DNA from 4 places in the Staphylococcus schleiferi genome. Region 2 is predicted to be linked to each of the others. Evidence: riboswitches for the same ligand, from Rfam matches in the RefSeq annotation. Region 2 holds a riboswitch; each other region holds the start of a gene.
The links. A riboswitch is a leader RNA that binds a small molecule or an ion and turns the genes downstream of it on or off. The one in region 2 is predicted to bind thiamine pyrophosphate.
Positions count from the first base shown of each region.

Region 1: another riboswitch for thiamine pyrophosphate. It lies ahead of MUA40_RS08380 (ECF transporter S component); the one in region 2 lies ahead of thiC (phosphomethylpyrimidine synthase ThiC).
Region 3: another riboswitch for thiamine pyrophosphate. It lies ahead of MUA40_RS10280 (thiamine phosphate synthase); the one in region 2 lies ahead of thiC (phosphomethylpyrimidine synthase ThiC).
Region 4: another riboswitch for thiamine pyrophosphate. It lies ahead of thiO (glycine oxidase ThiO); the one in region 2 lies ahead of thiC (phosphomethylpyrimidine synthase ThiC).

Region 1 is NZ_CP094712.1:1,788,431-1,794,787, reverse strand. Features, by position in the region: gene purD (phosphoribosylamine--glycine ligase) at 1-568, shown strand, start outside; gene MUA40_RS08390 (energy-coupling factor transporter transmembrane component T family protein) at 1,095-1,886, opposite strand; gene MUA40_RS08385 (ABC transporter ATP-binding protein) at 1,883-3,289, opposite strand; gene MUA40_RS08380 (ECF transporter S component) at 3,302-3,877, opposite strand; TPP riboswitch at 4,011-4,110, opposite strand; gene graF (glycopeptide resistance-associated protein GraF) at 4,331-4,462, opposite strand; gene auxA (lipoteichoic acid stability factor AuxA) at 4,961-6,292, shown strand.
Region 2 is NZ_CP094712.1:355,697-362,053, forward strand. Features, by position in the region: gene cls (cardiolipin synthase) at 1-836, shown strand, start outside; TPP riboswitch at 957-1,059, shown strand; gene thiC (phosphomethylpyrimidine synthase ThiC) at 1,254-2,990, shown strand; partial or broken gene MUA40_RS01465 (HoxN/HupN/NixA family nickel/cobalt transporter) at 3,314-4,328, shown strand; gene MUA40_RS01470 (CynX/NimT family MFS transporter) at 4,463-5,641, opposite strand; gene MUA40_RS01475 (helix-turn-helix domain-containing protein) at 5,750-6,298, shown strand.
Region 3 is NZ_CP094712.1:2,173,424-2,179,780, reverse strand. Features, by position in the region: gene kdpA (potassium-transporting ATPase subunit KdpA) at 1-815, shown strand, start outside; gene kdpB (potassium-transporting ATPase subunit KdpB) at 831-2,855, shown strand; gene kdpC (potassium-transporting ATPase subunit KdpC) at 2,866-3,429, shown strand; gene MUA40_RS10285 (Bax inhibitor-1 family protein) at 3,979-4,605, shown strand; TPP riboswitch at 4,625-4,732, shown strand; gene MUA40_RS10280 (thiamine phosphate synthase) at 4,807-5,391, shown strand; gene thiS (sulfur carrier protein ThiS) at 5,397-5,597, shown strand; gene MUA40_RS10270 (thiazole synthase) at 5,600-6,357, shown strand, end outside.
Region 4 is NZ_CP094712.1:2,470,199-2,476,555, reverse strand. Features, by position in the region: gene ahpC (alkyl hydroperoxide reductase subunit C) at 1-4, opposite strand, end outside; gene nfsA (oxygen-insensitive NADPH nitroreductase) at 568-1,323, shown strand; gene MUA40_RS11795 (L-cystine transporter) at 1,432-2,823, opposite strand; gene thiO (glycine oxidase ThiO) at 2,888-4,006, opposite strand; TPP riboswitch at 4,100-4,202, opposite strand; gene MUA40_RS11785 (DNA-binding protein) at 4,276-4,875, opposite strand; gene MUA40_RS11780 (hypothetical protein) at 4,987-5,661, opposite strand; gene MUA40_RS11775 (general stress protein) at 5,969-6,357, opposite strand, start outside.

The sequences.
Region 1 (6,357 bases), 1.1 Mb from region 2:
GGGTGCTTACTGCCCAGTTCCACATATCAGTGACCAAGTTTTAAAAGAAGCTAATGAAAAGATTGCTCAGCCTATTGCAAAAGCGATGCAGGCAGAAGGTTATGACTTCTTTGGTCTATTATATATTGGCGCGATTTTAACGAAAGAAGGTCCTAAAGTCATAGAATTTAATGCACGCTTTGGCGATCCCGAAGCACAAGTTTTATTAACACGCCTAGAAAGTGACCTTATGGCACATATCATTGCATTAGATGAAAAGCAACCTATTGATATGAAATGGAAAGAAAATGCTGTAGTCGGCGTGATGCTTGCTTCAAAAGGTTACCCAGGTGACTATGACAAAGGTTTAGCTGTTGCAGGGTTTGAAAATGATTTAGACCATTATTTTGTAAGTGGATTAAAATATGAAAATGAGCAATATGTGACTTCTGGTGGCCGTGTGATTTTAGCAATCGGTGAAGGCGCAACTATTGAATCAGCTCAGGCGCAAGCGTATCAACGTGTAGCTCAAATAGAAAGTGATGCCTTATTTTATCGAAATGATATTGCAAATAAAGCATTGTCATAATGGATAAACTTTACATGAAGAGACGTCGTCACTTCAATGATAGAAATTGAAACAGAAATACAACCTCCCCAATTACGCCGTTCGTCAATTGAGGAGGTTGTATTTTCTTATATTAGAAGAAAGAGTATCTATGTGTAATTGAGTATAACGTCTCATATTGTAGCTCATCCAAAAAAGAGGTTAAGCCATGTTATGCGGCTTAACCTCTTTTTTGCGTAACTGTCCGATTCGACAGAGCGCAAAAAAATCCTCATAAAAAAAGAGGCATAAGCAGACTATATTGCGCGTAAGCTTTATAAAAAACTTTCGTCAATATACGTCTACTCTGCCAAAGGAAAGGCATTGTATGGGAATGCTGCCTTACATCATCGATGGTTCGTCACTTAAATCACAGTGTTATTCTGTGATTTAAGTGACGTGCCGATTTCCTTTGCAGATGGAATTATAAACGGGATTAAAAGGAAATCTGTGCGATGCCTTTTCATATCATCGAGATCATGAAAACGCAACAGATGCGTGACTCGTGTTAGCGCGCATCTGTAATTCCAGTTAATGGTAACGTACCTGCTAATATGAAAGACAGCATTACAATACCCAATGTAATGACGATTAAAACGATATCTCTATAACTGAACGGCACATGATAGTAATATGTGCGTGGTCCATCTTTAAAGCCTTTTTTCTCCATTGCTACCGAAAGACGATGCGCTTTTCGGATATTTTGACTTAATAAAGGAATGAGTAAATGTTTCAATCGCTTAAAGCCTGAATAATTTTGATTATCGATCATTTGGTAACGCATCTTTAATGAATTTCTTAATTGGAATAAAGCATCAATCATTAAAGGAATCATACGAAACGCAGCCATAAATGCATATGCGACTTTAGGTTTGACTTTTAGATGTTGCATAAAACTATAAAAAATCATAATGACTTGCGAAGTAAACGCAATAGACAAGCCAAAATAACTGATTGTCATTGTTCGAAAAGAGAGGTGAAGGCCTCTGACTAAACTTTCAGTACTTATTTTGACGAAACCAAACGAAAATAAAACGTGCTTCCCATGGCCATAAAAAATCATAAAAAGAGATGAAGTCAGCGCAAAAAATGTCGCAATAAGCGAAAAGGTTAAAACAACTTTCCATTTAGTTCCACTAACAAGCCACATAAATATAAACATGATTGTGGCGAGGTAAATCATAAAATCAAAATTATGAATAAAAATGATGAAAAAGAATAACGCGATGCCTAAAAATAGCTTCGTTACAATGTTCACTTGATCCATAAACGTATTACGTATTTTCCATGACTCTATCATTCACGCACCACCTCGACTTCATGTAATTGTTTGCCTCTAACTTCTAAACGACTTGATGGATAACGTTGAATAATATGTGGGTCATGGGTTACCATTAAAATCGTTTGTCCTTGAGCGACACGTTTTTGAAACAATTCAATAAGTTTAAATGTATTGTGACTATCCAAACCAAATGTAGGCTCATCTAAGAGAATGATATCCGCTTCAGTACTTAAAGCTGTTGCCACGCTTAAACGTCTTTTCTGTCCCATTGAGAGTTCAAAAGGATGTTGCTGTGAGACATGCTCTAAATCAAGAAGTGCGAGCATCTCAGACGTGCGAGATTTGGCATTTTTAGAATCCATATGGTGGTAATTAATATAGATTTCATCGTATACACTATTTTGAATAAATTGTAGCTCCGGATTTTGATAAACCAGATACATGTGTTGCGCAGCATCTTTAATTTTAGTGAGTTTTTTGCCATTAAAAGTCATCTTGCCTTTATAACGAATCAACTGCATAATCGATTCTAATAGCGTCGTTTTGCCTGTACCATTTTTCCCAGTTAAAGTTATCCATTCTCCAGAACGAATGGTCAAGTCTTCAACTTCATATAAAGTTTGACGATTTCTTTGGACAGCCCCTTGATGAAACGCCAATTCAAATAATGATGCCTGCTCAGAAAAGGGAGCTTTTTGTGGTTCAGGGGCATGCGACCATGCTTTAGGGTGCCATACGCCATATTCAGTGAGTAGAGATTCATAATTTTTCATAATATCGCTTGGTGTCCCTTGTTGAATGATTTCACCCTGATGATTCATTAAAATGACACGATCAACATGGTCCCAAATATGTGCCACTTTATGTTCAACAATTAATACCGTTTGGTCTTGCCATAGCGTTTTCAACAAGGTCCATAAATTTTCAGTAGCTTCTGTATCAAGCATTGCTGTGGGCTCATCTAAAAACAAAGTATCTGCACGTTGTAATAAAGTGCCAGCAATGGCTAGCTTCTGTTTCATCCCACCGCTAAGATGATGGATCAATTGTTTAGGATTAATATCAAGGCCCACTTGTTTTAAAGCCCATTGAATTTTTGCATCCATTTCATGACGGGGGACTTGCTGATTTTCTAAAATGAAAGCAAGCTCTTCATTCACTTGTGGCATGCAAAATTGTGAATCAGGATCTTGAAAAATAACACCTGAGTGCTCAGCAATTTGCAGTTCATCATATTTCATAGGTAAATCAATTAAATTCGGTACGATACCACTTAATACATTGAGTAATGTACTTTTACCTGAACCTGAAGGGCCAAGTAAAAGTACTTTTTCTTTATCTTTTATTTCAATATCGATACCATCAAAAATTTTATAGGGTGCGCTTGGATATTTTAAGCGTAAATTTTTAACTTTTAACACAATGAAGCCACCTTACAATGTATCGTAATCATCTTTAGATGCAGGTCGAAATAGTTTAGTGACACCGGTCTGATCCAGGGCTTTGACTAAGATATAAGGAAATACACCCGCTAGAACTGCACCACTGATAACACGGAATGAAATAAGTAAAATAAGATTCCATGTGGCAACTTCATTTAAGTAACCATAGTACCAGTCAATCGGTAAACTAATGATTGCAGCTGCCATACCTGCAAGAACAGCTACCATTAATGCACGAGATTTATATCTGAAAATAGCAAATACAATCTCACAAGCAAGACCTTGTAGCAATGCATAAATAATCGTAGGAATATCAAAACGTCCCATGAGAATCGTTTCCCCAGCTCCTGCAGCAAATTCAGCTAAAAGTGCAATCCCCATTTTTGGAATGATAAGATATGCAACGACAGCGGCACTAAACCACATACCATACAAAAGTTGATCTAAATGTAATCCTAAAGGTTGAACTGTATTATTCACAATCCACCATAAATTATAAATCACTGCAAAAATGACTGAAACCAATACAGTGACCAGAATATCTGATAATGTTAAGCCTTTCTTCATCTGTATACCTCCCAAAATTAAAAAAATACGCATATCTCTTACACTAGAGACAGACGTATGCTGTGATAATTTATATGGGATACAAGTCATCTTAATTGAAGCATGTGCTTTTCTCCTATAACAAGGCGTATCCATTATAAATGAAACACTTTCCTACGCTAGTATCATCTAGTTCAGGTTCAAAGGGTTCGAGGCTTATCCTCATCTCAGCTTTCACACCCCTAGTGCGTGCGTATTTAATTGTTAATGTCAATGTACACCTAGCCCATTCAAAAGTCAACACTCTTCAACATTCTTTTTAATGGCGAGATGGCCGACAATTTCAATACTATGCTTTGAATGATATGCCTAATGAGATGTCTGTCAAACACAAAAGAAGGGATTAGAACATGTTAACGTTCAATCCCTTGTTAAACTTCTATAAATGCACAGCATTCAAATAAAAAGGTCGCATTATTCAAAAGTTTTTTGAATATCGTCTTTTGTTTTTTCAGCGCCTTCTTTAGCATCTTCTTTTTTATCTTTTAATTCTTGCTCTTTATCTTTTGCTTGTTCTGCAGCTTTTTTAATATCTTTTTCAGACATTTAAAACGCCTCCCTTTCGTTTAAAGCTATAATAATACATAACCCATATTGAAAAACGCTAAACATAATTGTTTCAAACAAGATTTTAAAGGATGTATATCAATGCGTGTTTTGGCTGCGATGAGGGGGAGATGAGACATCCAAGGGGTTTGATATTTTAAACTTATGTATTGAAAAGTGCTTTTCTTTTCAGATCATTTGAGTCGTATTGATGAAGCGGTGCTAAAATTTGAATGATATACGAAGGTTAGTTTGTCATTTTAAGCATGAGTGAAATGGTTAAGGTGCTGACTATCTTTTGGTATACTAAACCAATCAAGTATTTTTTGAAGTTTTCAATTGTATATACGTGGATGCTTGCTGTACGCAATAGTGGGGAAATCGAGTTAAAATTTTGATGCGATATAAGTATTGAAAATTCTCATTCTAAAGACTGAATTTGATTAATTTTACAGACAGGTATTCATAGTTCGTATATAATAACTTTGAGGTGAGAGGATGTCTTTGTTTAACAAATACACCGAGGTCATTTATAGCTATATTATCGGTGCACTGTCAATTTTATTAAGTGTGATTATTTTTATAAATATTCCACTCATTCATGAGTTAAAGGATGGCAAGCACCATATTTCTAAGATTGATAATTTATGGGACTTCATTATGGCCTTTTTCAATGAAATTATCCGCGTGATGAGTAAGTATATTGGTGATATCCCGCTAGCAAGTGGCATTATTATTCTTCTTTTTGGTATTTTAATGCTCTTCATAGGTCGAACACTCACAAATACGACACGATTTGATTACGACATATCTATTTTATTTTTACTTATCGGAATCATTTTCTTCGTTTTAACACTCATTTTTATGTCACAAGTGTATGGATGGATTGCGTTTGTTTTCATCATTCCATTTCTAATTCATATTGGTTATATTGCGTATAAAGATGAGCTGAATCCATTACATCGTAAAGAACATTATTTATGGATTATTTTTAGTTACGGCATTTGTTATATCATTACACAATTGGCACTTTATACAAGAATTGAAAGTCGTCAAATAGCACCAATCGACGTTTTAAGTATCAATACATTTTTCGTCGTATTATGGTTGATTGGACAAATGGCAATATGGAATTTCTTATTTCTTCGTCGTTCACTACCTGTATCGCAAGAAGAGATTACAGGTGAAGAAAATCCATATTCTAGAAGTAAAAAGTATCAATTTACGAACACCTCTAAAATTCATTTCAAGGATTTTCAAGATCGTACAGTTGAATTCACACATGATATTTCGCATCGTACACGTAGAAGTATTGATATCGAACGCTTACGTGCTAAGCGTGAAGCGATTGTAGAAAAATGGTTTAAATGGGCTAAATTGGAAGAAGATGATATCCCTACGTTTCTAAAAAAACGTCCAAAATGGCTAAATAAAGGCTACGTAACCATTGCTTGTGGTGTAATTCTATTGTTCTTTATTTTATTAGAATTTAACAACCGCAATGCCTTATTTTTATCTGGAGATTGGGAACTTTCACAAACACAATATGTATACGAGTGGATTAGTCTATTTCTTCTTTTAATTGTTGCTATTTTATTTATTTTAACGTCTGTAACACGAATGCTAAGAGGTAAATATTATTATTTACAATTATTTATGATTAGTATTTTATTCTTTAAATTATTGACAGAGTATATCGTCATTGTCGTACATGGATTGTTATTATCCATTTTCATCACGCCAATTCTAATTTTAATGTTAGTTCCGACTATTATTGCTTTCGTCTTACAATTGAGACAACCAGGTCCCGTACCAAGAAAACCGCAATAATTGAATACTAGCTTGGAGAGACTGGGACACCAATCCCAAAATCAATCGCGCTAAGATGATTTTAC
Region 2 (6,357 bases):
CGAAAATTATTCCTTTCGTTAACTTTCGTGTCAATAATCGGAATCACCGCAAAAACGTAGTCATCGATGGCGATATCGGTTATGTGGGGGGCTTTAATGTAGGGGATGAATATTTAGGTTTAGATGAAAAGATGGGTTACTGGCGTGATACGCATCTACGCATACAAGGTGATGGTGTGGACGCGTTACAACTTGGTTTCATTCACGATTGGAACTCACAAATTGCTGATGAATATCAACTTGATTATAGTGAACGTTATTTCCCAGAAAATGCGCGTAAAGATGGCCAAGTTGCTATGCAATTAGGTCTGAGTGGACCGAACAGAGATTGGCCACAACTCGAATTTGCGTATTTAAAAATGATTATGAATGCGAAATCAACTATTTATATGCAGTCGCCTTACTTTGTCCCTGATGTGGGCTTCGTCAATGCTTTGAGAATTGCTGCAAAATCAGGTGTCGATATTCATCTAATGATTCCGAATAAACCAGACCAACCTTTCGTTCATTTGGCGACATTGACAACGGTCGCATTGTTAATGTATGAAGGTGTCAATGTCTATACGTACGAAAATGGTTTTATTCATTCCAAAATGATGGTTATCGATGGAGAAGTGGCGTCAGTCGGCTCTGCTAATATGGATGCGCGAAGCTTTAAATTGAACTTTGAAGTGAACGCGTTGATTTACAATCAAGATATTGCTGAATCATTGATTTCTGCATTTAAAGAAGATTTAAAAGTCTCTAAACAATTAACACCTGAACGGTATGAAAACCGGTCAAATTGGGTTAAATTTAAACAATCGATTGCTAAATTAGTCTCACCGATTTTATAATTTGAGCTTTGTTTATAAACCAATCGGTGTAACGAAATGCATACTAGAAACAGCAATTTTTCTAAGATGAATTGTCATATTACATTTTTAGTGTTACGATAAATTTGCAAAACTTAAATATGAACTTGCTAGGGGTGCTTTAATGAGCTGAAAGAGGTGCAAGCCTCAACCCTTTGAACCTGATCTAGATTATACTAGCGTAGGGAAGCAAACGAAATGATTTAAAAGATAAAGTGGTTTTTTGAAACGCTGTCTATTTTGGTTTAGTCTTTCATAATGAAACGAGCCATCTCAGGACGCCTGCCACTTCATAATATATTCGTTTCTTTAATGCGCACTCAGCTTTTCTAGAGTGCGCATTTTCTTTGGTTTTCAGTTGAATTAAAGGCCTCGAGCATGAATTAGGAGGCAAAGGGAATGAAACAAGAACAAATTGAATTGAAGAAAAATTTTCCGGCAAGTCAGCGTATTTACAAGGAAGGTGTCGACCCTGATATCCACGTCCCCTTCCGTAAAATTCAGTTATCTGACACAATCATGGACACGGAAGTACTTCATAATGATCCAATCGTGGTGTATGATACAGCAGGCCCTTACCATGACGATCATTACGAAGTCGATGTTACGAAAGGAATTCCTGCATTGCGTGACAACTGGATTGAAGCGCGTCATGATGTTGAACATTATCAAGGACGTCGTGTGCAATCGATTGATAATGGTTTTAAGTCAGCGTCGCATCAAAATTTAGTGACACATCCTTTTCAATATCAACCTAGAAGAGCCAAAGCAGGCCATCAAGTTACCCAAATGCATTATGCTAAAAAAGGGATAATTACGAAAGAGATGAAATTTGTTGCTTGTCGTGAAAATGTCAGTCCAGAATTTGTAAGAGATGAAATTGCTAAAGGGCGGGCGATTATCCCAAATAATGTTAATCATCCAGAGTCTGAACCGATGATTATTGGTAAAAATTTCCAAGTTAAAATTAATGCCAACATAGGGAACTCTGCAGTATCTTCTTCTATTGAAGCAGAAATTGAAAAGCTCGTGTGGGCAACACATTGGGGTGCAGATACGATTATGGATTTATCGACAGGTAAAAATATTCATGCAACACGTGAATATTTGATTCGTAACTCTCCGGTGCCGGTTGGAACAGTGCCGATTTATCAAGCGTTAGAAAAGGTAAATGGCATTGCAGAAGATTTAACGTGGGAAGTGTATCGAGATACTTTAATTGAGCAAGCTGAACAAGGTGTAGACTACTTTACGATTCACGCAGGTGTATTATTACGTTATATCCCATTAACTGTAAATCGTTTAACGGGAATCGTTTCTCGTGGAGGCTCAATTATGGCACAATGGTGTCTCGCACATCATGAAGAAAGCTTTTTATATACACATTTTGATGAGATTTGTCAGATTTTAAACCAATACGATATCGCTGTTTCTTTAGGGGATGGCTTAAGACCAGGCTCTATTTATGATGCGAACGATGAAAGTCAAATCGCGGAATTAAAGACGCTAGGTGAATTGACTGAAATCGCTTGGGCACACGATGTCCAAGTGATGATTGAAGGACCGGGACATATCCCGATGCATAAAATTAGAGAGAACCAAGAGCTCGCTGATTTTTACTGTAAAGAAGCACCGTTTTATACTTTAGGACCTCTTACCACTGATATTGCGCTTGCATATGATCATATCACTTCTGCAATTGGGGCAGCACAAATTGCGAGTCATGGAACAGCCATGTTATGTTACGTGACGCCAAAAGAACATTTGGGATTGCCTAATAAAGAAGATGTACGTGAAGGTGTAGTGACGTATAAAATTGCAGCACATGCCGCAGACCTCGCAAAAGGCTTGCCGGGCGCTACAGAACGTGACGATGCAATCAGTAAAGCGCGATTCGAATTCCGATGGATTGACCAATTCAATTTGTCTTTAGATCCTGAACGTGCGAGAGCCTATCATGATGAAACATTGCCAGCAGAATCAGCTAAAGTCGCACACTTCTGTAGTATGTGTGGGCCAAAATTCTGTTCAATGCGTATTTCACACAATATTCGAGACGCACATAAGGATCAATTAGAGGGCATGCAAGAAAAAGCAAAAGAATTTAAAGCACAAGGTAGCCGGATTTATCATTAAACATGAATGACATGTGGCACGTATGATGAAATAATAAAATGGACTGAGCCATCTATCTGATGTCTATGTCCTATTATAAGCAATAGAGGTCGATGATTGGGTGACGATTGAGTTAAATGTCATGTGCCATCATCGTTGCCTCTATTGCTATTTTTGTGCGTAACATCAGTATTTATTAAGACGTTATATTTTAAGCCGAAAATAACCCTCTAATAAATATAATCATTAAAAGTTTATTTGATAATAATGGGAAAAACTTTTAATTTTGTTTAGTTCGTTGTATGATTTTATTATTATAAAATAAGAATTGAAGTGATGAAGATATGGAAAGAACGAAAGGTATTAAAGCTGCTCTTCCTTATTTTGTGGTGATTCTGCTTTTACATATTATAGGTGTTGTTTTTCTAATGATTGGCGGAGCGAGTCATCCGCTCATCATTGGAATGGGCGTGGTCGCCTATACATTAGGATTGAGACATGCATTTGATGCGGATCATATTGCTGCAATCGATAATACGGTACGTAAACTTTTAGAACAACAGCGTAATTCTATGGGGGTAGGTTTTTATTTTTCACTCGGACATTCAACTGTGGTCTTTTTAATGGCAGTTATGTTAGGGGTTAGCCGTTCATTGGGCGCAAAGCCATTTAGCAGGTTTTCAATCAACAGGTGGATTAATCGGTACATTGGTTTCTGGATTTTTCTTATTATTAATTGGGCTTTTAAACTTAGTTATACTGATTCAGTTAATACAATTATCCCGAAAATTGAAATATGAAGAAATTGGTGAAAGCCAAATCAATGAATTGATTGAATCAAGAGGCTTAATCATGCGCTTTGTAGGACCACTTTTTCAATTCATTAATCAAAGTTGGCATGTTTTTCCTTTAGGATTCTTATTTGGTTTAGGATTCGACACAGCAAGTGAAGTCTCCTTACTGGCGTTATCAGCGGGGGCGTCACAACATACAGTGCCATTTTTAGGTATCATTGCTTTGCCGATCTTATTTGCATCAGGCATGAGTTTACTCGATACACTAGATGGTGTATTCATGACAAATGCCTATCATTGGGCATTTGAGCGTCCTGCTAGAAAGCTGTTTTACAATATGACGATGACCGCTATTTCAGTCATTGCTGCAATTGTTATAGGTGGTATTGAAATTATTCAGCTTATTGGCGAAAAACAACATTGGGACCATGGCTTTTTAGGGTGGTTGACACAATTAGATTTTGGATAGTTAGGCTATATTTTAGTCATCGTGCTCATACTGTCATGGCTTATTGCACTACTCGTCTGGAAAGTGGGCCATTTTGAGGAAAAATGGGGAGCATAACGATCATAAAAAAGAGGGAGCAAGCTGTCGTCTCAAAGATTAAGACGACAGCTTGCTCCCTTTTTAGTGTTCAAAAGTAAAATGGAATATGAAAAGCTTAACGGCATCGTTCATAGTCTTGAACGCATGAAAACTTATTTTCTTAATGAAGCTTCAATCGTTGTATTACGTCCTGCACGTGCACCAATAATCATAACAGCGATGGCAGTTAACAGTAGAATCAATAATGAGAATACCCAGTGGCCTGTCACATCATGTAAGATTCCGAAAAATAGCGGTCCAATACATGCAAAGAGATAGCCGACTGCTTGAGACATCCCTGCTAGTTTAGCTGCTGTAAGGCCACTTTCAGTTCTTAAACTAAAGAACGTATTGACAAGTCCAAATGCGATACCTAACGCTATCCCAATAATAATGAGCGATATAAGGGCAAGATGAGGTGAAAATATTAAGATTAAGATTCCTATTGTAAATAGTGCCCCTGTAAATGCAGTCGGAATCACTTGTGAACGAAGTTTTGTGGCATATAAAGGTGTCACGAAAGTCAACGGAATGATTGCCAGTTGTAAAATAGATAAATAGAGCCCAGCATAAGTCACTGGAATGTCATAGGATAATAAGAATTCTGGTAACCAGTTGATTAAAGAATAGAAAATTAAGGATTGCCCTCCCATTAGTAATGTAATCTGCCATGCAAGAGGGGATTTCCAAACGTTAACGGCATCTGTTGTATCCACGTTCACTTGTTGTTCATGATTACGAAGTTGGAAAGTCCAAACGATAAGAGCAATTAAAGTCACGACACCGATGAGACCTAATGCAATATTATAGTTAAATGATTTAAGTAAAGGTGCTGCGCCATATGATGAAAGTGCACCAAAAATATTCATGACAACGGTATAATACGCGGTCATAATACCGATACGCATTGGGAATTTTGATTTGATTATACCGGGCGCTAAGACATTACCAAATGCAATGCCGACACCGATTAAAATAGTACCGATATATAATAAGCTGACATTGGTCACACTGCGTATAACAACGCCTATTAAAATTAATGCAATGGCAAAGAACAATGAACGTTCCATACCGAAGCGGTGACTGACTTTAGCGACAAGAGATGAAATAATCGCAAATGCGAGTAATGGAATGATAGAAATGAAACTGACTTCTGTATTTGTTAAATTTAATGTATCTTTAATGGTTGGTAAGACTACACCTACTGAGGTGATAGGGGCACGTAAATTTGCTGCAATCAGCATGATGCCAATAAAAAGCAACCAATTGATTCGATTCGATTGTTGTTCCATCGTGTAAACGCCTGCCTTTTTTGATATAATTAACGAAACGTTCTATATAAAGAACACAACATATCGTACATCATGTTCAATATATTGTAAATAGAAGGGGCTTAAAAAATGGAGAATATTAATTCTGTTGTTGCTGAGAACCTCCAGCACTATAGACAAATCCACCGTTTGAGTTTAGATAAAGTAGCTCAAATGACGGGGATAAGTAAAACGATGATTAGCCAAATTGAAAAAGGAACAGGGAATCCAAGTATCAATACTTTGTGGAAGCTTGCGAATGGATTGCATATTCCTTTGACGTCTTTAATCAGTCAAGATAATAAACATATTCAGATTATTGATAAAGCAGATATTAAACCGATTTACAATGAGGATCACTCTGTCGTGGTTTATCCTTATTTTCCATATGATCACGCACATGCATTTGAAATGTTTTGTATGCGAATCGAAGCGGGAGGCGTTTTAGAGTCTGAGGCGCATCAAGACGGCGCGAAAGAATTTATCATCGTCAATGAAGGTACGCTAACACTAACTGTAGGTGCGACACATTATGAAATTCAGGCTGCACAAGCGATTAGTTTTAATGCGAATACTAATCATGTTTATGAGAATAAAACAGACGCACAATTAAGAGTTACGGCGACAATACAATATTAATAGAGGGCGGTTAGCCTATCTGGCAGTGTCCGGGTAGACTGACCTGGCAAAGATAAGTT
Region 3 (6,357 bases), 700 kb from region 2:
TGTTGTTATTTTTCTTAGTTTTCTTTGCGATTGCCATTATTTCAGAGTACAAAGGTAACGTTGTGTTATCTCATTTAGGTGTAGTTGGACCGAATATGGAAGGAAAAGAAGTAAGATTTGGCCCAGGACTTTCAGCACTCTTCACGACGATTACAACAGCATTTACGACAGGTACCGTTAATAATATGCACGATACGCTTACACCGTTGGGTGGTTTTGTACCTTTAGTATTAATGATGCTTAACGCCATTTTCGGCGGTGAAGGTGTCGGATTAATGAATATGTTGATTTTCGTCTTATTAACAGTATTTATTTGCAGTTTGATGGTAGGGAAAACACCAAACTATTTAGGAATGAAAATAGAAGGACGAGAAATGAAGCTCATCGCATTAACATTTTTAATTCATCCGATATTGATTTTAGTTGCGACTGCATTCGCTTTTATTATTCCTGGTGCGAGTGACGCATTAACGAATCCTTCATTTCATGGTATCTCACAAGCACTTTATGAAATGACATCATCGTCAGCCAATAATGGTTCTGGGTTTGAAGGACTCGCAGATGATACGACGTTCTGGAATGTCTCAACCGGTATCGTCATGTTGATTGCGCGTTATATACCTATCATTTTACAAATCATGATTGCTTCAAGCTTAGTTAATAAAAAAGCATATCAAAAAGATGATCAGACCGTGGCTATCGACAAACCTTTCTTTGGTGTATCACTCACAATTTTTATTATTTTATTGAGTGGTTTGACATTTTTACCAGTGTTATTACTTGGACCTATTGGAGAATTTTTATCATTAAAATAAAGGAGGATATGTTGAATGAATCAATCATCTCATGTCTTGAATGGCGCGATCGTCAAACAAGCCATCAAAGAGAGTTTTATAAAATTAAACCCTGCATATCTCATTAAAAATCCAATTATGTTTGTTGTAGAGGTAGGGATGGTTTTAACTTTAATAATGACGATAGTTCCACAAATTTTTACAGATGATGCAATGTCACGAATTTATTTATTTACGATTTTTGTGATTTTATTATTGACGATTCTGTTCTCTAATTTTTCAGAAGCCATTGCTGAAGGACGTGGTAAAGCACAGGCGAACAGTCTTCGTGAAACAAAATCAAATATGGTTGCACGTCGAATTATAGGCGATGAAAAATATGAAACGATTGACGGTTCTGCGTTAAAACGTGGGGATCGCATCCTTGTTAAAGCAGGGGAAACCATCCCATCAGACGGAACAATTATTGAAGGGATTGCAACGGTTGATGAATCTGCAATTACAGGGGAATCAGCACCAGTGATTAAAGAATCAGGTGGCGATTTTTCAGGTGTTATTGGTGGCACAACTGTAACATCGGATTGGCTTATTATTGAAGTCGATAGTGAGGAAGGGGCTACGTTTTTAGATAAAATGATTGCCTTAGTCGAAGGTGCACAACGTAAAAAAACGCCAAATGAAATTGCACTTTTTACCTTACTTATCACTTTAACGATTATCTTTTTAGTTGTTATTTTAACGTTTTATCCTATTGCACAGTACTTAAAACTGAATGTGCCCATTGCAACGTTGATCGCATTAACAGTATGTTTAATACCGACAACGATTGGGGGATTACTTTCAGCTATTGGTATTGCTGGGATGGACCGTGTGACACAGTTTAATATTTTAGCTAAAAGCGGACGTTCCGTAGAAACATGCGGGGACGTAGACGTATTAATTTTGGATAAAACCGGCACAATTACTTATGGTAACCGTTTAGCGGAATCATTGATGCCTGTGCATGAAGAATGGTACGACAGATTACTCGTCGCAGCTTACGAAACTTCTGTTTATGATGATACACCTGAAGGCAAAAGTATTGTTACTTTGGCGCAAGCTTCATCGGTTCAATTACCGGATGAAGTCAAAGGTGACTACCAACCTTTTAAAGCGGAAACACGTATGAGCGGTATTATCATGGGTGATCGTGCTGTCTTTAAAGGGGCACCTAATAGTATGATTAAATATGTTAAACAAAAAGGCGGCAGGGTACCTTCTAATATTGAATCGCTGGTTACTGAAGTCTCTAGTAAAGGCGGAACACCTTTAATCGTCGTTGAAGATCAAACCATTTTAGGCGTTATTTACTTAAAAGATGTCATTAAAGAAGGATTGGTCGAACGTTTTCAAGAGTTACGTCAAATGGGCATCGAAACAGTTATGTGTACAGGTGATAACGAATTAACTGCCGCGACTATTGCGAAAGAAGCGGGTGTGGATCGTTTTATCGCAGAATGTAAGCCAGAAGATAAAATAAAAGTCATTAAAGAAGAACAAGAAAAAGGGCATATCGTCGCGATGACAGGAGACGGAACAAACGATGCGCCTGCATTAGCACAAGCCAACGTTGGATTAGCTATGAACTCAGGTACATTAAGTGCAAAAGAAGCAGCAAATCTAATTGATTTGGATTCAAATCCAACTAAACTGATGGAAGTTGTTAAAATCGGTAAACAATTATTGATGACGAGAGGTGCGTTGACAACATTTAGTATTGCGAATGATATTGCGAAATATTTTGCGATTTTACCTGCAATGATGATGGTCACTGTACCGGAAATGAGTATTTTAAATATTATGCGTTTGAATTCTCCTGAATCTGCAATTGTTTCAGCGTTAATATTTAATGCACTGATTATTGCATTATTAATTCCAATTGCGATGAAAGGTGTGCGCATTAAAGGTGCTTCAACGGAGACCATCCTCATGAAAAATATGTTGGTATATGGATTGGGTGGTATGATTGTTCCGTTTATTGGAATTAAACTCATCGATCTCATTGTTCAATGGTGGATATAGGAGGGTGTATATGAAAGCGATAAGAAGTAGCATAGGACTCGTTGTAATGACAATGGTTTTGTGTGGTGTCCTCTTTCCATTGGCTGTAACGGCAGTTGGACAGACGTTGTTTCATCACCAAGCTAACGGAAGTCTTGTGACACAGAATGGTAAGGTAGTAGGTTCAAATCTCATTGGACAGCAGTGGAATGAACCTCAGTATTTTCACGGAAGAACGAGTGCTGTCAAATATAATATGGATAAAACGACATTAAAAGAAAAAGGGGTGGCTTCTGGTAGTGATAACTATTCAAATGGCAATCCTGAACTTAAAAAGAGAGTAGAAGACTTAAAACAAGATGATGGTCACCATACACCGATTGATGCGGTGACAGAATCTGGTTCAGGTTTAGATCCGGATATTACGGTGGATAATGCAAAACAACAGGTGGCACGTATTGCAAAACAACGAAATCTCTCACCACAACAAATTGATCAATTAATTACTAAGCAAGCACATAAAGGAACGATGTATGATGACTATGTGAATGTGTTGGCGTTAAATATGGCGTTAGATCATTTGTCAGCACATTAATTGTTGATTGTACAGTGGCCGTTGTACGGTTTATGATGAGATGAGGCTGGGGTTATTTCCTCAATTCAAACGCTCTAAGATTGTTTTTAATTAAACTGTCTTAGAGCGTTTTTGATGTTGGATTACTTGTATGGATGGCTTCGCTTTCCGAGGGGACAGCCTCAGCCTGTAGTCTTCGGCTTGTCCTGTTCCCTCAGGCGTCTCGCCATCCATGCATCGTCAAAAATATACAGTGCTTCATTGTTTTAAATTCAAACGTGCATCGATTCATCGTAACAGTGAGTCATTGAACAGTGTGCAATTTCTAATGGCTTAATAAGGGCGTTGAAGTGTTTTATAGGTTGATACCCAGGCTGTTTCAACTGAATGTAAAATAAAAAATGACGTAATAAAAAGGGCCATAAGACGCGAATTTATCGAGATGAAAATTTAATGCGATATTGAATGAGGTCTAAAAAGTGCATTTTCGGGTACAAGACAAGAGACTTTATTTTATTCGTAACACAATCTATCGTAAAATATAACAACCAAAAAGAAAGGAGAGAAAAGATGTCATCATCAACACATCAACCCCCTAGTAAGGCTTATGGAAAAGTTTGGCTCTTTTTTGTTTATTATTGGCTTATTTTTGGGATTTCAACTTATTTAGGTCAATTTTTACCAGAAGCATGGCGCCAACCGCTATCGATAGGATTACTTATCCTTATTCTGATTTCGATGGTTGTCCAACGTGTACGTTTTAGTGGTCCTATCATTTCACATATTTATACCATTGTTGCAGGCTTATTATCCTATGCCACATTTATGTATACGTTAGAAGATTTAGGGCCAAGTGTATTTTTTAACACTGTTTTATTAGCGATTGCGGCGTTTCTTATCTTTGGCTTTTTAGGTTATTTTTTGATAAAAGATGCTTCAAGTATTGGAAAATATTTATTCGTGACACTTATCGCTTTAATTTTAGCAAGTCTACTTGGGTGGTTTATCCATAACCCGATTTACCATACGCTCATTGCGGTGGTAGGTTTGTTATTATTCTTATTGTATACGCTTTATGACTTTAATCGGATGAAACGAGGACAATTTTCACTTAGAGAGATGGGTTTCAATTTGTTCTTAAACCTTTTCCGTATTATTCGTTATGTGTTAGAATTAACACGTATGGTAAAACGTTAACGCAATTGAATAGATAAAACGATTCCACTGGAAGTGCCATTGCGAATGGCTGAGATTGAAATGCGATTTCAAAATTCCTGAACCTGATCCAGTTCGTACTGGCGTAGGAAAGTGGCTGAATTCGTGGGAATAACACGCTACTTTTCTTAATTTGATTTATGAAAAGTAGCTTTTTTTGTTGCGTTAAGGAGGATGGATACGATGATTGTAGTGGTTACACCTTATCAAAGGCTTGATTATACGCATATTCAACGCTTGTGTGCAATTGAACCTGATATTGATGGCGTCATTTTCAGGACACCTATGAGAAAGCCTGAACTAGAAAATTGGATTTTAAAGTTGCATGATGAAGGTTTTCCAAAATCTAAAATGATTGTACATACGGATGTGCAGCTTGCCGAGCAATTGGGCATTCATCGCCTTCATTTCAGAGAAGGTGATGTTAACGCCGAACATATCAAACAGAAGTCGCCGGATTATCGTATTAGTATGTCTACGCATTCTGAAAATAGTATTCGCTATGCGCAAGCCCAACATTTTGATTTCGTATTGTTTGGTCATCTCTTTCCCACACCCTCTAAGCCCCATCAGCCACCACGATCCTCTAGTGAAATTGCAGCAGTGTTGTCTATTGACTTTCCTATTATTGCAATTGGAGGCATTCGTCTTGAGACAATCCAAAACGTTCCTACAGGTTTTTCGGGGATCGCATGTATCGGAAGTGCGTTTTCAAACGAAATCCATCAGTTTAGACAAATGGTCACTTATTGGCGTGCAAAGGAGTGAAGGTAATGCAAGTATATGTGAATGGTGAAAGGCAACTTTTCGATGAAGGCACTACGATTCGTGATATATTGAATCACTTTGGTATTGAATCAAAACGCATGGCAGTTGAACGTAACGAAGAAGTTGTAAAACGCTCAGAGTGGGATACAACTGAAGTGCGTGAAGACGATCAGTTAGAACTTTTAGAATTTGTTGGAGGCGGTTAATGATGTTTAAAATTGGTAATTTAAGTTTCAATTCAAGATTGTTTTTAGGAACAGGTAAATTCGAAAATGAAGAGATTCAATCTCGTGCAATTGATGCATCTGAAACAGAAGTACTTACATTTGCGGTACGCCGAATGAGTTTGTATGATGAAAAGTTGCCGAACCCTTTAGCCAATGTGGACTTATCTAAATTTACGACATTTCCAAATACAGCAGGTGCGAAAACGGCTGAAGAAGCAGTACGTATTGCTGAATTGGCAAATGAAGCTGGTGTATGTGACATGATTAAAGTAGAGGTAATTGGTGATGATGAAACATTATTACCTGATCCCCTCGAAACTTATAAAGCATGTGAAATTTTATTAGAAAAAGGCTACATTGTTTGTCCATATATTTCAGATGATGTTGTGTTAGCGAAACGTTTGGAAGCGCTCGGTGTACATGCCGTGATGCCACTTGCTTCGCCAATTGGTACAGGAAGAGGGATTAGCAATCCTTTAAACTTACGTTATATTATAGAAAAAAGCCAAGTTCCTGTTATTGTGGATGCGGGGATAGGTTCAGCAAAAGACTGTGCGGAAGCGATGGAACTTGGGGCAGATGCGATATTATTAAATTCTGCAGTATCACGTGCTAAAGATTCTGTGAAAATGGCAGAAGCAATGAAAAAAGGTATTGAAGCGGGTCGCTTGAGCTATGAAGCGGGTCGTATTCCTATTCGCTATAATGCTGTTCAATCAAGTCCATCAGAGGGGTTAGG
Region 4 (6,357 bases), 410 kb from region 2:
ACATAATCGAAATCCTCCTATTATATGAATCATTATTATTTTAGATTAGAATTTAAAGACATCTCGTCTTAATTATAATTCCTTATTAATAATAATTCTAATCTCAATAGCTATTATGACATGGAACATGCTTTCCGTCAAATAAATATCATTGTTGAAAGGGACATACGCTGCGAAAGACAGTGGAATCAGCGTTTCGACCTGTGTTAGCGCGATTAAAACGATAAAAATTGCGCTTTAAATTCTAATAAATGTATCACCTTAATGATGAAAAAGGCTTGAAATTGGATAATAAAGGCGTTATTAATTTTATTCTAAAAAGTGTTAAACAATTCAAATGAACGATGAATAAGATGCTTACTAATATCATTTACGGGCGCTGATTCTCAATTACAACTATATAGTACAGAAATACATAGCCTCTCAATCAACAACGACCAATTTAATATACAGCATGTCTTCTGTTGTTATTTTTCTACGATTTAAGGGTATGCATGATATGCAAGGGACATGCGTTTTCTTGAGTGTTTTGATAGGATATAGAAAAAGGATAAGGAGTGTTTATAAATGTCAGAGTATGTGTATGATTTGGCAAAACGACATCACTCAGTTAGAAAGTTTAAATCAAATCAAATTAGTAGAGACACAATCGAAAAATTAATTGAAGCAGGGCAAATGGCTTCAACTTCTAGCTATTTACAGACAACATCAATTATTGGTATAGAAGATGCTGAAAAGAAAGAAGCTTTAAAAGAAGTTTCTGGGCAGCCTTACGTCGTAGAAAATGGTTATTTACTTGTTTTCGTGATTGACTATCACCGTCATCAGTTAATTAGTGAGAAACTTGAAGCTGATATGGAAGATAGCTTTGAGTCTTCTGAGGGATTACTCGTAGGTACAGTAGATGCAGCGTTGGCAGCACAAAATATTGCACTGACTGCAGAGGATATGGGTTACGGCATTGTTTATTTAGGTTCATTACGTAATGACGTACAACGTGTGAGAGAAATATTAAAACTACCTGAACATGTTTTTCCATTGTTTGGAATGGCATTAGGCGTTCCAGCTGATGATGAAAATGGTGCTCCTAAACCAAGATTGCCACGTGAACATGTTTTTCATATTGATACGTATTCCCAAAATGATGAACAGTTATCAAAACAGCTAGAGGCATATGATCAAGAAGTATCACAATATTATAGTCAGCGTACAAACGGTGAGCGCAATGAGACATGGTCACAACAAGTAGCGAGATTTATGAGCAGTAAGCAACGTACAGAAATGAAAGAATGGTTACAAATGGCAGGTTTTAATAGGAAATAAATCAGCAAACTTTTAATTGAAAGTATCTGAATCATAAAGTTGTAATAGCAAAAACCCCTTCAAATCTTTTCCACACGTAAGATTGAAAGGGGTTTTGTTATGATGTTATTAATGTTGCGGTGTTAATTCATCATAGTGATTTGAATTAAATGTTTCTTCATTTAATTGTTTTGTTAATTTAGCTGTTCCAGTACCTGCTAACATTGAATCATTAACATTTAGCGCTGTACGTCCCATATCAATTAAAGGTTCAACAGAGATGAGTACACCAGCGAGTCCAACTGGTAAATTTAACGCTGAAAGTACAAGGATAGATGCAAATGTTGCACCGCCTCCGACACCAGCAACACCAAATGAGCTGAGTACGACGACAACAACAACAGTTGCAAGGAATTTAAAATCAACCTCTACGCCAGCTACAGGTGCAACCATAATGGCTAGCATGGCAGGGTAGATACCCGCACAACCGTTTTGTCCAATCGAAAGGCCAAATGAGCCAGAGAAGTTTGCAATGGCTTGAGGCACGCCTAAACGGTTCGTTTGTGCTTGAACATTTAATGGTAATGTACCGGCACTTGAACGTGAAGTAAACGCGAATAAAATGACTTCGGCTGTTTTCTTCATATATTGAATTGGGTTGACGCCTATGATAGCAAGGATAATCATATGAATGATATACATCGTGATGAGTGCAGCATAAGATGCGATAACAAATTTTCCTAGCGTCCAAATGGCAGCGAAGTCACTCGTCGCAATGGTTTTCATCATAATTGCTAGAATCCCGTACGGTGTAAGTCTTAAGACGAATGTAACGATAGCCATTACAAGTGAATAGACTGCGTCGATACCGCGTTTAAGTGTGTGACCATTTTCAGGTTGTTTACGTGTCACGCGTAAAAAGGCAAAGCCGACAAAAGCGGCAAAGATTACGACAGCAATTGTAGATGTCGCACGTTGCCCCGTAAAGTCTAAAAATGGGTTAGATGGGATTAACTCTAAAATTTGAGCAGGTAATGTCGTTGCCGTTAATTCTTTAGCCTGACTTGCAATTTCAGAGCTACGTGCATTCTCAGCGTGACCGAGGTCAATGCTAGAAGCATCTAAATTAAAGACGACTGCATAAATAATACCGATAATTGCTGCGATTGCTACTGTTCCAATAAGGAAAGCAAAAATCAATCCGCCCATTTTAGCAAACTTTTCACCAATATCGATTTTCGTAAAAGCAGCAACAATTGAAACAAAGATTAATGGGATAACAATCATTTGCAAGAGGGCAATGTAACCATCACCCACTAAGCCAACCCACTCTGTCGTTTTTGATGTGACTTTGCTATCAACACCATAAATGAGGTGGAGTAGAAGGCCTAATAAGATCCCTAAACCAAGTGCAGTAAAGACACGTTTAGGGAATTTAACATGTTTTTTCGTCATGAACCAAAGTCCAATAAGAGCGAAAATAAAAATAATTAAATTAACAATAGTTAAAAACACAGACATATCAAAATACGCTTCCTTCTTAATTCCGACTTATACAATAGGATAATAGGAAAAAAGTATAAAATCAAGCTTTATTTTTTATCTGAGCAATTTTGGGTGAAAAGGGGGTGAGCTGTTCTTTCGCTTTAGCATGGCCGTCAATCAATTTTGCCATCAACGTACCTGCTATAGGTGAGAGTAAAATACCATTTCGATAATGCCCTGTGGATACATAAAGATGGTCTTCAACTTCTCCCATAATTGGCTCTTGGTTAGGTGTGATAGGTCGAATGCCCGTCCATGTTTTGATTACATGATGATTTTTGAGTTGCGGAATCATAGACAAGCTCTCTTGATCTAACCATGACAAGTTGTTCGCATCATTTTCAATACTCCAGCTATCGAAGTCTGATGTCGCACCAATTAAGAAACGATTAGGCAATTTGGGTACGATGTAACAACCATTCATATTAAAAATGGTTTCCTTCAACCCTTTATAACAAGAGGCAATCAGCTTAACGTCACCTTTAACTGGTTGAGTAGGTAATTGGATATGGAGTTGTTGGAGTAAAGTCCCCGACCAAGCGCCCGCAGCAATAATCAGTTCATCTGCTGAAAAGTTGCCTTTAGAGGTAATGACTGTATAACCATTGTGATGACGTTCAACTTTTAAGACTTCGGTCTGTGTCATGAGTTCAATATAGTCGCGCTTTATAACGGAAGCAATTAATGCTTTCGTATAGGTGTTTGCGTTAATTTGACCATCATCTTGGATTTTAAAAGCAGCACTTTGATTAGGATCGAGTTTGGGGAAACGTTGTTTTAGAGCGTATTTTGAGAGTTGTTTAATCGTGTGATCTTGGCTGTGTAAAAATTGGAATTGCGCTTCTACTGCTTGGATATCTTGTTTTTGAGAAGCCACTTTAATTAAACCGTATTTTTGATATTCAATATTAATTCCAGTCTCTTGTTCGAGGTCAGCTGCAACTTCAGGCATCATTGCACGACTTTCCATAGCGAGGTGATACAGTGGATTGGCTTCAAAAAACTCGTTCTGTGCACCAAGCATGCCTCCCGCAGCGTAAGATGCATTCATTCTTGGGGTATAACGATCGATAATCCGAATATGCCGGTTTTGAGAGGACAGCTGTCTTGCAATGGATAAACCCATAACGCCGGCACCAATAATAATTGTTTGTTTCATAAAAAAGCCTCCTGCATGAAAGGATGCAGGAGGAACACGTATATGATTGAAAAATGATGATTGAATCATCATTAAAAAGAGTTGAACTAAGTTCATTGTCATCATACGCTTTCCTTCGTTGGTTCTAACCACCTCAGGTTCAAAGAGTTAAGATAAATTCTTTCTCAGCTCGCCTCGAGCACCCCTAGCATATAAATTTTTATTTGATTTCATTTATTATTGTAACTTTCATATTTGAAATATGCAAGATACGCAAAGGTTGGATGGCTTTAACCACCGAATAAACGTTGGAAGAAGCCTTTCTTTTCACTGTTTTGAATCGATTGCACAAGTGCTTGTTGCTCTTTAGTTTGAGTCTCGATGCTTTGTTGCGTTTGACTCCATTGTTCACTTTGTTCTTTTTGTGCGGCTGTCAGTGATTCCAGAGACTTACTATTCGATTCAAGTTGTTGGTTTAATTGGGTATGTAACGCTTTTAATTCTTCTTGTTGTTGATGAACTTGGCTGACCATCTGACCTAACATTTGACGTTCTTCACGCATTTTGTTGATTTCATTGCGTAATTCATTGATAAGTTGTGGCACTTGTTGATCGCTCGGTAAGTGCTGTTTGTCTTCTTTGACGATAACTTGTAGAAAGTCTTTTTCTTGTTCTAATTCTTCAAAAGCAAGATCATAACTATTTGTACGTGCAACACGTTCTGTTATCTCTTGGAATAATTCAATATCTTCTTCTTTAAAATCAGTCGCTTCTCGACCACGGTATTCGGTTTTATTTAAATGGTAACCACGTTCTTCAAGATGCTGTACGATTTTACGTACTTGCTTTTCACTTAAGCCTGATCTTTGGGCAAATTCTTTTGTCAGCATATATCATTAGATCCTTTCTCTTCTTTTTAGACGTACGGAAGTGTGCGTTCAGTGACCCGTCAGTCTGCCTCTCTCATTATTTTAACGGCTTTAAGCATTGATTTCAAGGTCTTATGGGCGATGTTCTTTGCGTAAACCCATTTTAACAAGTAATGGATAAATGATACTTCGTGGTATTTGATTCGCATAAACATATTTTAAAATGTAGCAGGATTTAACACTTGTACCAAAAATATCCTTAGTTAAAGGAATATTGCCTTTCACATATAAATCTAAAGGGATGGGCTTACCGTTACGATCTAATGAAGGTTGTAAGTATGTAATTTCAGTTTGCTTTTCGTAACCGTTATCTACTAAAAAGTGACGACGGAAGTTAATTTTTTTTGCTGTTTCTTCATCAACATCGTTAGATTCAAATGTAGATTCAAACATAAAGAAATTAACATCTCGACCGTGAAGATGGTTAGATATACGATTCAACTCATACTCAATCTGTTCTAAAGTCGTTTTCAAGCAGGCCTCACAATCTTGACTATGTTGTGCAAGAAGATAAACAATAAAGCCGACATTTGTCGTCGCTTCATAGTGGGCTGTCGCCAAGCTTACAATGGCGTCGTCCTCAATACCAACAATAAATACAAAGTCGTGTTGGGTTTTATCTGTTTTGAGTGAACGCGCAAAAACAGACGCATCTTCTGTTACTAGATGGTCTAATTTATTTTTATAGAATGCTATTGCTGGCTCATACCAACGATCATGCGTAGATTTAATATGTACAAAGTTCATGTTACGTCACCTCTTTTAAGTTAACTCTCGTTTATTCTTGCAAGTATATAGGGTCATTGCAATGATGTATCAATACAATAGCTAGGTGAGGGAGTCAGTTGTGACTGTATCATTAGATAAAACAGATGACTAAGCTGGACTCATCATGACTGACTGTGGTGTCAAAACAAAAGATAAACAATAAGGGAACAGGAGAGAGTGTGTATGGAAATCTCATGTTTCTATAGATTTCCACATCTATCTCATATTCCCGTCCCCATCAAATGATTATGAAGTCATTCAGTATTAATAGAACGCAGTGTTTGATTTATTCAATGTCCCCTTTATGTTCAGAAGGAGCATGTTTGTCATCGTCTGGTGTTTGATATGCAGCATTGTTTTCTGGAACCTCATTGCATTCGTGATCAACTCTTTGCGCAATCACTATGATTTTATTGTTTACGATGTCTTGTTTAAGGTCTTCTCGCTCATGTTCAGAGAAATTATATTTAGACAGAGCGGCCTCTTCCGCATCTTCACCAATAAAAAAGCGCATAAATTTATCGCTGACTGTTCCATTAGTCGATTTGTGTTGAATTTGTGAATCATTGAATCGATCTGTTTTCAATTTTTCTCTGCTTAATACCACAATTTCGTTTTCTTTTAGACCTTCTTTTAATAGTAAATCAACGTATTGAATTGCATCATCTTCTGTAC